2 regions of the Bacillus sp. UMB0893 genome follow, and region 1 is predicted to be linked to the other one. Evidence: riboswitches for the same ligand, from Rfam matches in the RefSeq annotation. Region 1 holds a riboswitch; the other holds the start of a gene.
What was found. Region 1 has a riboswitch for cyclic di-AMP ahead of CYJ36_RS14335 (potassium channel family protein). Riboswitches for the same ligand answer to the same signal wherever they lie in the genome.
Positions count from the first base shown of each region.

Region 1 (3,178 bases):
ACAAACAGAGCACCTATCATTGCTTGTTGAAGATTTGTTTGAACTTGCAAAGCTTGATCACCATTCTTTTCATGTTGAAAAAGAACGAATTGAACTTGGTTCCTTTCTTAAAAAAATGACTGAAAAGATCAATCCTATCTTAATCAAAGAAAATAGGAAGGTGATTTTCCAGCTTCCTTCCTGCTTCGTGCATCACATGAACGATGCAGCCAGGTTTGAACAAGTGCTGCATAACATCATGGATAATGCGATTCATTATTCGGAAAAGGGTTCATCTATTACAATTAAGCTAACGGATGAAGATGAAAAAATTGAAATTATCATTTCTGATGAAGGGATTGGCATTCCTAAAGAGGACCTGCCTTTTATATTTGACAAATTATATCGCGTTGATAAATCAAGATCCCGTAATAGCGGGGGAACAGGCCTTGGTCTTGCAATTGTAAAAGAAATCGTAGAATCTCTTGGCGGCCAGGTTCAAGCTAAAAGCCAACTCGGAATTGGGACTTCAATTATCATTGTTTTTAGAAAGGATTAAGCTGATGAAAAAAATTTTGCTTGTAGACGATGAAACGCTGATGCTGGATTTGCTTGCCCTTTACTTGGAGCCAGCGGGATATGCGTGCATAAAATCCTCTTCTGGACACGACGCTGTGCATCTTGTTCAAAAAGACGAACCAAATCTCATTATACTTGATGTCATGATGCCAGGTAAGAATGGCTTTGAAGTGTGCAAAGAAATCAGGAACTTTTCAGATGTTCCCATAATCATGGTGACGGCAAGAGGTCAAAAACAGGACATTGTAAAAGGACTGCATACTGGGGCAGATGACTACCTTACAAAACCATTTAACGAGAGTGAATTGCTTGCACGAATTGAAGCGATATTAAGAAGGGTGAAGAATCAAAGTGCAATTGATTTTAAAGGATTAAAATGGGATGAAAGGAGCCAAGAGGCAAGCTATCATGGTGAAACACTTCTTTTTACTCCAAAGGAATTTCAGCTTGCAGGTGTTTTTTTGAAAAATCGAAACAGAGTTTTTAACCGTGAGCATCTCATAACATCAATATGGGGATATGATGCAGATACAGAGGACCGGACGGTAGACTCGCACGTCCGTCACTTACGGGAAAAACTGAGAAAGACAGGCTTTCCAATTGATGATCATCTGCAAACGGTCTGGGGAGCAGGATATAGATGGAATGATGAAATAAAAAACAATTAAAAAATCGTTAGAGGCTTAATGGCTGGAAAAAGACATGATAACCTAATTTTAATTGAATTCTTCCATTCAATCATAAGAATCCAAAATAAACAGCCTGGCTAAGAAAACGAGACTTAAAAGCGCTTAAATGGTTGATTCAGGTCATTTTTAAGATTTTTCAACAGAAATTGACTCTTTACTGTCATATCCAACAGGAGTAAGATACTGACATAAATACATTTCAGATATTCTTAAATCGCTTAATCCATGATGGAGCGGAGGACCCAATTTTGCTGGCTTTTATTGCAGCTTGGGGTGAATCCTTTACAGGTAGGGCTACTCTCATTGCCCGAACCCGACAGCTAACTTCGCAAGCGTTCTTGAGAGAGGATTATGAAACATATTGTGATGAGAAAATTCAGACACAGTGGTTCATGGGACCTCTGTGTCTTTTTGTGTGCAAAAATCAGTATTGAAAGAAGGAAACTCTGTTGAAAAAGCAATTTGCTGTGTTTGGTCTTGGCCGATTTGGAGGAAGCCTAGTTAAGGAATTTCATGATTTGGGTATTGAAGTATTAGCGGTTGATAAGGATGAAGAGAAAGTCCAGTATTACTCTCAATATGCCACACTTGCAGTAAAAGCAAATGCGATTGATGAAGCGACACTGAAGCAGCTCGGCGTGCGTAACGTAGATCACGCCTTTGTGTCGTTTGGAGATAATATTGAAGCAAGCATTTTGACATCACTTCTGCTGAAAGAACTCGAGATACCCCAAGTATGGGCAAAAGCTCAAAATGACTACCATCAGAAGGTTTTAGACAAAATAGGTGTAAATAAAGTCATCCATCCTGAACGTGATATGGCAAAGCGCATTGCACATCATATTATTTCAGAAAAAATGATTGATTATATTGAGCTTTCAAAGGAATACAGCATGGTAGAGCTTATTGCTTCAGCAAAAATACACCGAAAAACATTAATTGATCTAGATATTAGGGCAAGATATGGTTGTAACATTGTCGGGATTCAGCGCGAGGAAGAAATGATTGTTTCTCCCCCTGCGGAAGAGTCCATTAAATCAGGAGATATTTTACTAGTCATTGGACGCAACAAGGACATCAGCCGTTTCGAGGAGGAGGGTATGTAGGTGATGAATGGGCAAAAGCTGCAAAAAATGATTCGGTTTAATCCTTCTCAGCTGCTGGTTATTATTTTTGCTGTTGGAATAATTGTGGGATCTGCATTATTAATGCTGCCATTTTCAACTCACGAGCCGATAAGATGGATTGATGCGCTATTCGTCGCTACATCAGCAATGACTGTAACAGGACTTTCGCCAGTCGATCCTGGATCAACCTTTACTTTTACAGGTCAGTTTATCATTGCTATGCTTATCCAGCTTGGCGGATTAGGAATCATGTCATTTGGCGTTTTGATTTATATGATGCTTGGCAAGAAAATTGGGATAAAAGAAAGATTAGTTATGCAAACCGCGCTAAATCAAACTTCAATTGGCGGAGTCATTAATTTAGTGAAGTATGTGTTTTATTTCTCCCTTTCTATCGAGTTTATTGCAATGATCTTCTTATCCTTCAGGTGGGTTCCTGAGTATGGATGGTCTAAAGGTCTTTTTTACAGCTTTTTTCACTCAATTTCCGCATTCAATAATGCTGGGTTTGCACTTTGGCCGGATAATTTGATGAGATTTGTAGGTGATCCGCTCGTAAATCTTGTGCTTTCATCTCTGTTTATTATTGGGGGTATAGGTTTTACAGTATTAGTTGATATATGGAGGAAAAGAAGCTTTAAAAAATTTTCCCTGCACACAAAGCTGATGCTTGTCGGTACATTTGCAATTAATATCACTGCGATGTTTATAATCTTTGCTATTGAATACTCCAATCCTGCTACGCTTGGAGACCTATCTTCTGGAAGCAAGCTATTAGCCTCTTACTTTCAGGCTGTTTCTCCA
Region 1 covers NZ_PKLB01000006.1:143,509-146,686, reverse strand. Annotated here, with positions in the region: gene CYJ36_RS14350 (sensor histidine kinase) at 1-538, shown strand, start outside; gene CYJ36_RS14345 (response regulator transcription factor) at 543-1,226, shown strand; cyclic di-AMP (ydaO/yuaA leader) riboswitch at 1,453-1,597, shown strand; gene CYJ36_RS14335 (potassium channel family protein) at 1,697-2,353, shown strand; partial or broken gene CYJ36_RS14330 (TrkH family potassium uptake protein) at 2,357-3,178, shown strand, end outside.

Region 2 (3,178 bases), on a different contig from region 1:
GGTTATGAAGAATATTATGCCAGCTTTTCTTCGGAATAAACTGCGGAATCAATACGGTTACCCTGTAATTTGATTCACTTGCTTTGTGTTCAACTGTATCGATAAATTTAGTCAGCGGCTGAATGATGCTTCGGTAATAAGACTGCAGTGTTACTAGACGAATATCAGGCTGCCACTTGTTCCACTTATCTTCAAAGATTTTTTCATCCACTCTCTCAAAAGAAACGTATACAGCAATAATTTGATCAGCAGATAAAGACTTTGCGTAGTTTAAAGAATTCTCTACAACGTGAGTCATCCCGGCTACCGGCACGATAATGACATTTCCTTCAATCGGCTTGATCGGCTCACAAGTTGTAAGTCTCAACTGATCTCCAACGGCCACATAGTGCTTCTTAATTCGATGAAATCCTAAAACGATAAGAGGCAAAAAGATCAGAACTGCCCAAACCTGTGAGAACTTTGTAATGAAGAACATCATCATGACAAGAAAGCTGATAAGTGCTCCAGTTAAATTTATTGCAAGTTTAACCGGCCAGCCTTTAGGCTTCTCACGCAGCCACTTCACTAGCATCCCGGTCTGGGATAATGTAAATGGTATAAACACACCAACTGCATAAAGGGGGATGAGCTGTTCCGTTTGTCCTTTAAAGATGACAATTAATAAAATTGAAGTGACTCCGAGAGTAATGATCCCATTAGAATACCCTAATCGGTCTCCCCTCATCGTAAACATTCTTGCAATGTATTTATCCTTTGCAAGGTTGAACGCAAGCAAAGGAAAAGCAGAGTATCCCGTATTTGCAGCGAGAACAAGAATCATTGCAGTTGTTCCCTGGATAAAATAATACATAAAGTTTCTTCCAAACGTTTCAGCTGCAATTTGGGAAACAACTGTTTCTTCATGTTTTGGGGCTATCCCGAAGTAATAGGCTAAAAAGACGATTCCAGAAAATAAAATGGCAAGCAATAACCCCATCGCCATCAAAGTTCTGACCGCGTTTTTAGGACCAGGATCCTTAAAATTCGGAATCGCATTTGAAATCGCTTCGACTCCAGTTAAGGCTGAACTCCCTGAAGCAAATGCTCTTAGCAGTAAAAACAAGCTAATGCCTGCAACTGGAGTGCCAATCGGAGCATGCAAATCAGGTGAGACATCCCCAGTAATGATTTTGAATATTCCCACCCCGATTAAGATAAAAAGTGCTAAAACAAACAAATAAACCGGGTAGGCTAAAATCGAAGCTGACTCTGTTATTCCTCTTAGATTCAGAATGGTAATAAAGACCACCAAAATACTGGCAATCATGACATTATAATCATGTAATCCTGGTAAGGCAGAAGTAATCGCATCTGTTCCTGCAGATACACTTACAGCAACTGTCAATATGTAATCAACTAACAGCGAACCGCCAGCAATTAAACCTGCATTTTCACCAAGGTTTTCCTTTGAAACGACATATGCTCCGCCGCCATGTGGATAAGCATATATAATTTGCCGGTAAGACAAAATAAGAGCTGTTAATAGAAATAGCACACCCACTGCAATGGGTATGGAGTACCAAAACGCAACAGCACTAACAGTAACCAAGACAAGCAGGATCTGTTCTGGCCCATACGCTACAGAAGATAATGCATCTGAAGAAAGAATAGCCAGTGCTTTCTTTTTATTTAATTTTTGCTCACCTAATTCTGTAGACTTTAAGGGAGCTCCAATTATAATTCTTTTAAGCATCGATAACATTTTTGCACCACCAAATATTTTCTTTTGAAGACTCTCTTGATGAGATCATATAAGCAGGTAATGAATTGCTATAAGCGAAAAAAGGATACATTTCCGCAAGAAAATAAAAACAGCATAATGGACATTAGAATCGCAGTCTCACCAGCTACACATCCTCTCTTCTAACGCTTACGGGGTTAGCTGACGGGTTCGGGACAAAAGAGTATCCCTACCTACATTAATAGGATTCACCCCTTTGCGAAAAATATCACAAAATCGGGTTCCCCGCTCCTCAAGGATTAAGCGAATTATAAATATCAAACTGTTGGTTATCATACTCCTAACCTTAAGAGATGTAAATATAAAAACAACAAATCCTTTGACTTTTTTAAACCAATAAGCTTGGGGTCAAAAAAGTATGAAAGGTATGATATTGTGCCCATGCGCAAACACTATTTTTATACAAGTGACAGGAGGATTTTGATGCCTAAAGAAAACATCCCGCTATTATCAGATGAGTTTTTAGATGAAGTTACAAAAGAGATAAATGAGATTTATGGTTTTGAAAATGACCAAAATGAAGCACAAGATAAAGATTTGATAAATGCAGAAGAAAATATCGTTAAATGAAAATCTGAATCACTTAATACGAGGAGGTATGTGGTGTAAAAAAACATTTAATAACATTCGGATTGTTGATTATGTCCTTTGCATTAATCGTGTCGCCGATTCATGCAGCTGCAAAAGAAGCGGCATGTGGACAAGGAGAGTGCATAACTAAAGGAAGCATTATAACCTAACTTTATCAGTGAAATTTAGGATTTTATCAGTGTAAATCGTTAATTTATCAGTGAAAACTGCAAGTTTATCAGTTTAAGCAAAAAAAGCAGGAAGACCTCATCAGGTTCTCCTGCTTTTTTCGTGCATCTCCCTGTTCTATAAGTATTCATCTTTAGGTTTGCATCTTTTTCTCCATTAAAACTCATCAATATTTTTTTATTTTCTCAGAGAAGGCCATGCTCCCTTTTCTTCGCGACTTTCGAATCAGTGAGCGTTCTTCGCCTGAGTCAAACAAATCTTTCTCCTCTTCCGTTTCCGGGTAAACACCTGGAACTGCTTTTGGCTTACCCTGCTCATCAAGCGAAACAAATGTGATAAAGCTTGTCGCGGCAACTTTTGATTCACCGCTGATTAAATCTTCTGCTGTTACTTTTACGAATACTTCCATAGAAGATCTGCCTGTAAACGTTACGAATGATTCGAGATGCACAGCATCAGTCGGACGAATTGGATGCAAGAAATCAACTGAATCCATTGATGCAGTGACGCATTCAGTTCTGCAATGCTTAGAAGCTGAAATCGAGGCTACCACATCAATAGATGCCATGAGCTTTCCTCCGAATAAAGTTTGATGATTATTAGTGTCTGGCGGCAATACTCGATTAGTTTGAAAGA
Region 2 covers NZ_PKLB01000001.1:196,918-200,095, reverse strand. Annotated here, with positions in the region: gene CYJ36_RS00970 (APC family permease) at 1-1,744, opposite strand, end outside; cyclic di-AMP (ydaO/yuaA leader) riboswitch at 1,894-2,039, opposite strand; gene CYJ36_RS24205 (hypothetical protein) at 2,207-2,353, shown strand; gene CYJ36_RS00960 (acyl-CoA thioesterase) at 2,709-3,178, opposite strand, start outside.
Region 2: it holds a riboswitch for cyclic di-AMP, as region 1 does, so the genes downstream of both, CYJ36_RS00970 (APC family permease) here and CYJ36_RS14335 (potassium channel family protein) in region 1, are expected to answer to the same signal.